2 regions of the Sphingobacterium sp. MYb388 genome follow, and region 2 is predicted to be linked to the other one. Evidence: riboswitches for the same ligand, from Rfam matches in the RefSeq annotation. Region 2 holds a riboswitch; the other holds the start of a gene.
The links. A riboswitch is a leader RNA that binds a small molecule or an ion and turns the genes downstream of it on or off. The one in region 2 is predicted to bind thiamine pyrophosphate.

Region 1: it holds a riboswitch for thiamine pyrophosphate, as region 2 does, so the genes downstream of both, thiS (sulfur carrier protein ThiS) here and thiM (hydroxyethylthiazole kinase) in region 2, are expected to answer to the same signal.

The regions. Positions count from the first base shown of each region.
Region 1 is NZ_JBBGYV010000001.1:203,567-209,044, reverse strand. Features, by position in the region: gene WH188_RS00955 (bifunctional UDP-N-acetylmuramoyl-tripeptide:D-alanyl-D-alanine ligase/alanine racemase) at 1-608, opposite strand, end outside; gene WH188_RS00950 (regulatory protein RecX) at 682-1,170, shown strand; tRNA gene WH188_RS00945 (tRNA-Gly) at 1,270-1,345, shown strand; tRNA gene WH188_RS00940 (tRNA-Leu) at 1,360-1,444, shown strand; gene nudK (GDP-mannose pyrophosphatase NudK) at 1,916-2,494, shown strand; TPP riboswitch at 2,681-2,778, shown strand; gene thiS (sulfur carrier protein ThiS) at 2,800-3,048, shown strand; gene thiC (phosphomethylpyrimidine synthase ThiC) at 3,076-4,890, shown strand; gene WH188_RS00920 (thiamine phosphate synthase) at 4,887-5,478, shown strand, end outside.
Region 2 is NZ_JBBGYV010000005.1:164,165-169,642, reverse strand. Features, by position in the region: gene thiD (bifunctional hydroxymethylpyrimidine kinase/phosphomethylpyrimidine kinase) at 1-678, opposite strand, end outside; gene thiE (thiamine phosphate synthase) at 675-1,313, opposite strand; gene thiM (hydroxyethylthiazole kinase) at 1,313-2,107, opposite strand; TPP riboswitch at 2,170-2,263, opposite strand; gene WH188_RS17090 (efflux RND transporter periplasmic adaptor subunit) at 2,717-3,865, shown strand; gene WH188_RS17085 (efflux RND transporter permease subunit) at 3,885-5,478, shown strand, end outside.

The DNA of each region.
Region 1 (5,478 bases), on a different contig from region 2:
TCTTTCGATTGAAACCCTTCTTTATGGGCTACCCCAATATTGGTTAATACACCATGCGTAGGTTTAATCATTTTTTGGAGTTTCTCCATTTCACCGACCTCACTTATTCCAGCTTCTATGATGGCGAAATTATATTGTTCATTTAGTTCCCATAGTGATAAAGCAACACCCAGCTGTGAATTATAGCTTTTAGGACTGCGATAGATTTTATATTCTGGAGATAGCAGTTGAAACAACCATTCTTTGACGATAGTCTTACCGTTGCTCCCTGTAATACCCAATACAGGAGATTTAAATTTCATGCGCTGAGTTTCTGCTACTGCCTGTAATGCTAAAAAAGTATCTGCGACCCATAAAACATTAGCATCTGGCAATATCAGTTCTTGCTGAAAGTCATTTTGTAACACAAAATTTCTAATCCCTTTACTATAGGCATCCATGATAAACTCATGTCCATCACGACGATTGATCAAGGCAAAGAATAATCCTGTTTCAGCATTTACGATCTTACGTGTATCATAAATCAGATTTTGAATGATAGATTTATGATGAACAATAATTGATCTTTTAGGAACAACAATCTCTGAAATATCCGATATGGTATACATTTTTTAAAATATTTATTCAATCAAAGCTCCACAATTTTTCAATAAGTTCAATATATTTTTGAAATTTGTAAAGATGTTTGACGAAGAGAAAACGAGAAAAAAAATATACACACCTAAGCAAGCATTGCTTAAGGCTGCCAGTTATTGTGCTTATCAAGAACGGGCACAACAAGAAGTCCGGGATAAATTATACGAATGGGGCTTGCATCAAGAAGATGTAGAGGAAATCATTTCACAATTGATATCGGACAATTTTCTAAATGAAGAACGCTTTGCTATAGCCTATACTCTAGGTAAGCTTAGAATAAAAAGTTGGGGAAAGATTAAGATTAAGCAGTCCTTAAAACTCAAAAGGGTATCCGACCCTTTAATCAAAATTGCATTTTCAAAAATTGATTTAGATGAGTATGAAGATAAACTCCATGATCTTTTAGATAAAAAGCAACTATCATTGAAAGATAAAGATGTCTATATTCTAAAAAACAAGTTATTTCAATATGCTTTATCAAGAGGTTTCGAAAGTGATCTCATTTCTTCTCTCCTGAAAGAAAAGGGCTTATAAAAAAAAGACAATAAAGCTTATATTAAAATTTGTTTTTTTAATTATTAGCTCTATATTTGCATCACCAAAACAGAAAACAACTTGTTAACTGTTAGCAATGCGAAAATAGCTCAGCTGGTAGAGCACAACCTTGCCAAGGTTGGGGTCGCGAGTTCGAATCTCGTTTTTCGCTCCACATTAATATCACCTGCCTAGGTGGTGGAACTGGTAGACACGCAGGACTTAAAATCCTGTTTCCGTTAAGGAAGTGCGGGTTCGATTCCCGCCCTAGGTACAAGAAAGCTCATCCAAAAGATGAGCTTTTCTTGTTTATAGACCTTTGATTTTTTTATTGATATCAATAGATTTACCATTGCATTTTATTGTTTCCATCTTGTATATTTCTAGATAGGTAATAGTGATATTATAGAGGTTTACTAAAGGGTTCATAGAGGTATATCTCTATAAACCCTCTATAAATACATAATAAAATGTATTTAAGATCTCAAGTACTTTTTAACCTGTCCTCTACATGATCTTCATCATTTTATATCAGCTCATAAAGGCAATCGCTACTGAATAAAACTTCCTTTAACACGATCGATTTTTCCCATATAAACAATTTTAGGAGTTTATAAATTTATATACCTTTAGCCATCGACAACTTACTTTTAAAAGTCCACCGTATTTTAGAAAAAAAGTATAAAAGAACTGAAAAATATGCATATGATAATTATTAATAATGCGAATTTGAAATACCTCAATCATGATAGATAACATCAAAATCACAGAAACCAAGATCTTATCAGACAATTGGTACGTCTTGCGAAAGATCACTTACGAATATTTAAAAAAGGACGGCACCATTATGAGTCAAAGCAGGGAAGCATACGACAGAGGAAACGGCGCCACCATTTTACTGTACAACAAAGAGCAGAAAACAGTTATTCTTACCCGTCAATTTCGTCTACCTACATTTGTCAATGGAAATGAGAGCGGTATGATGATTGAAGCTTGTGCAGGTTTGTTGGATAAAGATAATGCCGAGGATTGCATCAGAAGAGAAACGGAAGAAGAAACGGGTTATAAAATTACAGATGTACGTAAAATATTTGAAGCTTATATGTCCCCTGGATCTGTCACAGAAATTCTGTATTTCTTTATAGCCGAATATGCTAAAGAAATGAAAGTCAGTGAAGGTGGTGGACTAGAACAGGAAGAAGAAAATATTGAAGTTTTAGAATTGCCTATAAAAGAAGCGATGCAAATGGTTGATAATGGCGAAATCAAAGATGCCAAAACCATTATGCTGCTTCAATATATTAAACTCCATCATATTTTATAGTATTTTCCATTGATTCACCCTGCCCATAACTCCACCTCTGGCAGGGAGAATCATTGTTCGCTATACCAGCAGGCCTCATCAATAAAACACTTCACTTCTTAAAGTATATGGTTCTGTCACAAAAAGATGGACAGACTAAAATAAATCTACCTCTTTTCGTTTATTGAGATTTTTTACCTAGTTTAGTGGAAACTTTAGGGGTGTCTGCAAATTTGCAGGCTGAGATTTTACCCTTAGAACCTGATCCGGATCATACTGGCGTAGGGAAAAGTAGATGTCTTCATTGTGCATATACCGGCACAACTGTGGCCATTCCTAAAGTTTTTTATTTAAAAATTTTAAAAGGAATGGAACTCACAATTAATCACCAATTACGTCTTTTTGAACAGCCCCCCTCCTCTTTGGAAGGTTTGATGCTTTTGGAATTCCCAGAAAAAAGCAAGGGCATTGCTGTCGCTATTAATAACCAGGTTATACCCAAAACGGCTTGGGCAACAACCAAACTACAGCATCAGGACTCAATTCTAATTATCGCTGCAACACAGGGCGGATAAATCTCTTATACCTATTACTATACCATTATGTTAGAACAAAGCATTACCCAGACCCCATTTCCAAATTCAAAAAAAGTCTATATTTCAGGTCAGCTCTATCCTATTCAGGTTGCCATGCGTGAAATTACATTAAGCCCGACCAAACTTAGCAAGGGTGGAATAGAAATCAATCCTCCAGTCACTATTTATGACACTTCTGGTCCGTATACGGATGAACAAGCACTGATTGATATCCGCAAAGGTCTTCCTAGAACTCGTGAAAATTGGATATTGGACAGAAAAGATGTTCAAGTTTTATCACAAATCAGTTCAGATTATGGAAAAGAAAGATTGGCAGACTCGGAGCTGGATGAACTCCGTTTCGAATACAGTCATAGACCTAAAAAAGCATTAGCAGGTAAAAATGTAAGTCAACTGCACTATGCAAGAAAAGGTATCATAACTCCAGAGATGGAGTATGTAGCCATTCGCGAAAATCAGCGTATTGAGCAAATCGAAGCAGCAACTAAAGGTATGGATCATCAGCACACCGGTCACAATTTTGGTGCCCGTACTCCAAAGAAATTAATTACCCCTGAATTTGTAAGAGAAGAAATTGCCGCCGGAAGAGCAATTATTCCAAACAACATTAATCATCCAGAAAGCGAACCGATGATCATCGGCCGCAACTTTTTGGTAAAGATCAACGCTAATATTGGTAATAGTGCCGTTACCTCAAGCATTGAAGAAGAAGTTGATAAAGCTGTCTGGGCATGCCGATGGGGTGCTGATACAATTATGGATCTTTCAACAGGTAAAAATATTCATGAAACACGCGAATGGATCATCCGTAATTCTCCTGTGCCAATCGGTACAGTTCCTATATATCAAGCTTTGGAAAAAGTAAAAGGCGTTGCAGAAGATCTGACATGGGAAATATTCAGAGATACACTAATTGAACAGGCCGAACAAGGGGTTTCTTATTTCACCATCCATGCAGGAGTACTTTTACGTTATATCCATTTGACAGCACAACGTGTAACAGGTATTGTTTCCCGAGGTGGCTCGATTATGGCAAAATGGTGTCTGTTCCATCATAAAGAAAACTTCCTTTACACGCATTTTGAAGAAATCTGTCAGATCATGAAGGAATATGATGTTGCTTTTTCCCTAGGGGATGGACTTCGACCAGGTTCTATAGCTGATGCTAACGATGCTGCACAATTTGCTGAATTAGAAACCTTGGGAGAGTTGACCAAAATAGCATGGAAACATGATGTACAGGTTATGATCGAAGGCCCAGGTCATGTACCTATGCACATGATCAAAGAAAACATGGACAAACAGCTTGAGGTTTGTGACGAAGCACCATTTTACACTTTAGGCCCATTGACAACAGATATTGCTCCGGGTTATGATCATATCACCTCAGCAATTGGCGCGGCAATGATTGGCTGGTTCGGCTGTGCCATGCTTTGTTATGTTACCCCAAAAGAACACCTCGGTTTACCTAACCGAAAAGATGTAAAGGATGGCGTGATCACCTACAAACTGGCTGCACATGCGGCAGATTTGGCTAAAGGACATCCTGGTGCACAATACCGCGACAATGCTCTAAGTAAAGCGAGGTTTGAGTTCCGTTGGGAAGATCAGTTTAACCTTTCCTTAGATCCTGACACAGCCCGAGAATTTCATGATGAAACTTTACCTGCAGACGGTGCCAAAGTTGCTCACTTCTGTTCGATGTGCGGCCCTAAATTCTGCTCGATGAAGATCACACAGGAAATCCGGGATTCTGCAGAACAAGGCATGATCGATATGTCAAAAGAGTTTATCGAACAAGGTAAAGAATTGTACTTATGATCATCGTCTTGACAGCTGAGCATGATATTGATAACGAACTCCAGATCATCAACAGTATACTGGATGCAGGATTGGAACTGTTACATATCAGAAAATATAACTTTTCAGATGATGATATGTGTCAATTTATTTATGGAATAGCTCCGCAATATCGAAACCGTCTTGTCCTGCATAGCCATCATTATCTAGCCGAAAAGCTGAACATAAACCGGTTACATTTTAATGAATATGATCGAAAATCAAAAAAACAAAATCAGTATAGTCCTACCGTAATCCGATCAACATCTGTGCACAGCATTGCAGATTTTAATCAACTGGATAACCGATGGTCATACGCACTGTTTAGTCCGATGTTTTCAAGTATTTCAAAACCTGGTCATGGTAAGGAGCATACCGTAAAAAACGAGTTAAAGCTACGGAATAACCAGCAAGTTCAATTAATTGGGCTTGCTGGTATCCATTCCGAAAACCTAGGCCTTGTATATGATGCCGGCGTCGATGGTGTAGCGCTATTAGGAGAAATCTGGAAGAATGAACAACCTTTAATAAGTTTTAAAAATTGTCTTATGAAAGATCATGCATATTGCC
Region 2 (5,478 bases):
CAGATAAGCGGCTATTGCAGATGACAGCGTACACCCGGAACCATGGGTATTCTTTGTTTTAATTTTTTTACTTTTAAATATTTCGGGACGGCAATTTTTATCAAATAATATAGATTGCAGCGTATCCTGCTCCAGATGCCCCCCCTTTACCAAGACGCGCTCACAACCTAATGCTAGGATACTTTCCCCTGCAACATACATATCTTCTAATGTTTCTACTTTCGCATTGGCCAGTATACCGGCTTCATCCATATTCGGTGTAATTAAATCTGCTAAGGGGAAAAGTAGGTCGATCATTGCTGCAATAGTTTGTTCCTCAATAAGCCGGTGGCCACTAGTAGCAACCATTACAGGATCAAATACAAGGGGTACTTTTTTATATTTCTGAAGCGTCTGCGCAATTGTAATAACCAATTGTGGTGTATGGACCATTCCAATCTTTATGGCATCAGGAAAGACATCGTCCATAATAGATTCAATCTGATCTGCTACAGCTTCCAGTGCTATGGGATAAATCTTTCGGACTCCCATCGTATTTTGCACAGGCAATGCTGTCAATACCGAGGTAGCATAGCATCCTAATGCCGAAAAAGTTTTGATATCCGCTTGTATTCCGGCTCCGCCACTTCCGTCGAAACCTGCGATCGTCAGCGTAGTTGGGTATCGGTATTTTTTCATTTTAAAATTTCATTTTTAAGTTCAAATGCTGCTTTTTCTGGATTTTCACTCCCACATATCGCAGACACTACAGCTAAACAATCGGCACCTGCCTGTATAACACGACGAGCATTTTGTATATGGATATTGCCAATAGCAACCAACGGTTTATCTGTTCGTTGTCGAATATTCACAATACCTTCTAAGCCCCATTCTGTGATGGTATCCTTTTTGGTTTCAGTATTGAATACAGGGCTGATACCCAAGTAATCGGATAATGGAATCTGCTCATTTTTCAACTGTTCAAGATTTTCAATAGAATAACCGACCAGAGGTCTTGGGCTATACCAAGCTTTTCTAATATGACTAGGAGAAATATCATGGTTACCTACATGAATACCAGCCGCACCCAATTCTTGGGCCACTTCAAGATTATCATTGATGATTAAAGGAATCCCATATTTGTCAGTGATCTCTTTCAATTGGCGGGCTTTTGCCAAGTAAAGACGGGTCGTTAGCTCTTTTTCTCGAAGCTGTATAATATCTACACCACCAATAATAGCGCGCTCCGCAACATGAAGATAATTTATTCCACGACAATCCTGCTCTGAAATCACAAGATATAACTGATAAGGAAAAGAAGTATCGAAATCCATTATATGCTAAATTTTAATGTATTCCCAAATTCAGTTTCAGTGATGTTATATAGCTTATCAAGAAGTTTAACCTGCAGACTACCCGGTCCATCACTTTCCTTTTCAGCTAGTTCTCCAGCTACTCCCATGAGAGCCATTGCAGCAGTTACTGCCTCTGTTTTATTGGCTATTACAGCTATAAAGGCTCCAACAATCGCACTTGCAGAACATCCTAACCCGGTTACCTTTGTCATCAAAAGATGTCCATTTTTTAGATGAATCTCCTGACTCCCAGAAATCACAATATCAGTTTCGCCAGAAATACAAACAACGGAACCATATTGTCGATGAAGATCTAATGCGGCTTTAACTGCTTCACCACTTTGAGAAGTACTATCCACTCCTTTCGTCTTTATAAGATTAGATTTGTTTAGTGCAATAATTTCAGATGCATTACCTCTTATGACAGTTGGTTTTTCACGAAGCAATTCTTTTAGAATATGATCGCGATAAGATGTCGCCCCCGCTCCAACAGGATCTAAAATCCAAGGTTTCCCTAATTGAGAAGCAGTATTTGCAGCCAATAACATAGATTCTGACCACACTTCATCTAATGTTCCTATGTTAATAACAAGTGAATCGCTGATAGTGACCATCTCGACTACTTCAGATTTAGCATGAGCCATAATAGGTGAAGCTCCAACAGCCAATAAGGCATTGGCAGTATTATTCATGACGACAAAATTAGTAATGTTATGTACGAGTGGCGATTGTGCTCTTACTTGTTGGATATGCATCCAAAGTGTTTTCTCCATATTCATTTCATTTAATAAAAGATTGAATGCTTTAGGAAAAAACCACATACAAAACAGCACAGGTGTACTGTATTGCTTTTCCCTACGTCGGTATTAGCCGTGTCAGGTTCAAAGGGACTCTCTCAATTCTTTTTTAGAATACCCCTAAAGCATAACAAAGATATAAAATATAAACATTCATTCCCATTGCATGAACATTGACATTTTGAAATAATAATTATTATGTTGAGTTTATCTATAAAAAATCACATGACATAATTGTAAAAAAACACAACACATTGATTGTTTTGACATTAAAAACCATTCTGATCACAAAAAATTCCATCAACAGAAAGCAATAAATTACAAAACTGCTGTTACATGAAATAAAAATAATATAGCTGTTGCTCTCGATAATTTTAAATTTAACATCCTAATTGTTACTAGACTTAATTCTAATTTTATCGTATTAAAACAAAAACAATCGGCTATACTTACCAATTTACATCGTGATGATTCAGTAGATCACTATTTCGGTTCAGAAGCTATTTTCACCAGTTCAGTCAATTATTTCTTTCTTAAACCATCTAATCTTCTGTTATTTGTATTTGAAATTTTAATCATAAAAAAATGGTAAAGCAAGAATTCAAAGCAACAAACAATTTCAATCTATATACAGCCGTATTTGCTTTCGGTTTATTATTTATTTCATGTGGCGGACAAAAACAAGATGGATCGTATGAACAACAAGCTGTTCCTGCTGATTTCATTGAGCTAAAAGAGTCTCCGACTACGATTGTAGAAACTTATCCTGGTACCATAGAGGGAACAGTCAATGTCGATATTAGAGCACAAGTTTCCGGTTACCTAGAAGTGACATATGTGAAGGAAGGACAATATGTACAAAAGGGGCAATCACTTTTTAAAATTAAAAGTGATGTCTTCAATGAGCAGGTGAATAACAGTAAAGCTTCGTTACAATCGGCACTAGCTGCACAGGCAAATGCACAGATTGAATTAGAAAAAATAAGACCTCTAGTTCAGGGAAAGGTTGTTTCAGACCTACAGCTAAAAACTGCACAAGCGCAATATGATGCAGCAAGTGCTCAAGTGGCACAAGCCAAATCAGCAGTGAGCTCTTCACAGTTAAACGCTGCCTTCGCAATTATCAAAGCACCAGTAAGTGGATATATAGGCCGTATTCCGAGTAGGGTCGGAAATTTGGTCACACCTTCTGATGTCAATCCATTGACAAGTTTATCTGAAATCGATCAGGTATTTGTTTACTTCAACCTCAATGAAGCAAAATTTATTGCTTTTATGAATGATAGAAAAACAGATGCCGGAATGAACACGGTAGAGATTATCATGGCCGACGGTAACAAATATAATCAAAAAGGTCAGGTTGAAATTGCAAGTGGTAACATTGATCGTAACACAGGAACGATATCACTAAAAGCGGTATTTTCAAATCCAGATAAAATTTTACGCTCAGGAGGTGCAGCGCGAGTGGTTTTAACTAAAAGTCTGAACAGTGCAATCAAGCTACCTATGGCAGCAGTGAAAGATATTCAAGACAAATTTTTTGTTTATGTCCTCGCTGACAGCAATAAAGTGGCAATGAAACCTATTGAAATAAATGGTAGAACAGGTGCAGATTATATCATCAAATCCGGCGTAAAAGCGGGCGATAAAATAGCCGTAAATAGTATTGACCAATTAACAGAAGGAATTGTAGTTCAACCTAAAGTAATCAGTCAAGACTCATTAAAAAATTAATTTTTAGACGAGTATCAACATGTTAAAAAAGATTATAGATAGACCAGTAATGGCCACCGTTATTTCGGTTGTGCTATTAATATTGGGTGTTATAGGATTATTAAGACTTCCTGTAACAAGATTTCCAGATATATCTCCACCCACCGTAATGGTTTCGGGGAGTTATCCTGGTGGGAACAGTGAGGCCGTGATCCGCTCAGTGGTAACACCACTGGAAGAGCAGATCAATGGTGTGGAAAACATGCAGTATATCAAGTCTACTGCAAGTAATGATGGTTCTTTTTCCATTTCCATTATCTTCAAACAAGGTGTCAATCCTGATCAGGCCGCTGTAAACGTGCAAAACAGAGTACAGCAAGCAACGCCGATACTTCCAGAGGAAGTAATCCGGATGGGGCTTACGACCTCAAAACAACAGAACAGTATGATCATGATCTTCAACGTGTATACGGATGATAATGAAAAATATGATGAGTTGTTTCTTCAAAACTATGTCAACATCAATGTCATACCACAGATTAAACGTGTACCCGGTGTAGGTCAGGCACAGGTTTTTGGTTTAAAGGACTATTCAATGCGTGTTTGGCTCAATCCGCAGAAAATGGCTTCTTATGGTTTAGAACCTGCAGATGTAAGTAGAGCCATCGGCACTCAAAGTTTAGAGGTGGCACCCGGTAAATTGGGTGAAGAATCGAATGCTGCACTGGAGTACGTAATGCGTTATAAAGGTAAAAAAAGCCAACCTCATGAATATGAAAATATCGTTGTTAAACGTGATGGTGAGCTTTTGGTACGCTTAAAAGATGTAGCTCGTATAGAATTTGGTTCTCTTAGTTATAGTGGAAATACAACTATGAGCGGTAAAAACTCAGTTACTGTTGCAATTCTGCAAACTACAGGATCTAATGCAAATGACATCGAAATCGGTGTACGCGATGTATTAAAGAGTGCTTCCAAAAACTTTCCTCCTGGCGTAGACTATACCAGTTTGATGAGTACAAAAGAGCGTTTGGACGAAGCAACAGGCCAGGTGAAATCTACTTTGATTGAAGCATTTATTCTGGTATTTATCGTCGTATTCTTGTTTTTACAGGACTTTAGATCGACTATTATACCTGCAATTGCTGTACCGGTAGCGATCATAGGAACATTTTTCTTTCTGCTTGCTTTTGGTTTCACAATAAACGTACTGACACTCTTTGCACTTGTACTTGCAATCGGTATCGTCGTCGATGATGCCATCGTGGTCGTCGAAGCCGTCCATAGTAAAATGGAAGGCACAAACATGACCGGAAAAGAGGCAACTCATAGTGCTATGGGTGAGATCACGGGTGCAGTTGTATCGATTACTTTAGTTATGTCTGCGGTATTTATACCGATCGGATTTATGACAGGTTCTGCAGGTATTTTTTATAAGCAGTTTGCCTATACATTGGCGATTGCAATTATTATATCGGCGGTTAATGCGTTAACCCTTACTCCTGCCCTTTGTGCCTTATTATTGAAAAATAATCATGCCGAGGGTCATCATGGAGAAGTCGAAAAGAAAGGATTTGGAAAACGATTCTTTACTGCATTTAATGCTGGATTTGAGAATTTAACAGGTAAATATA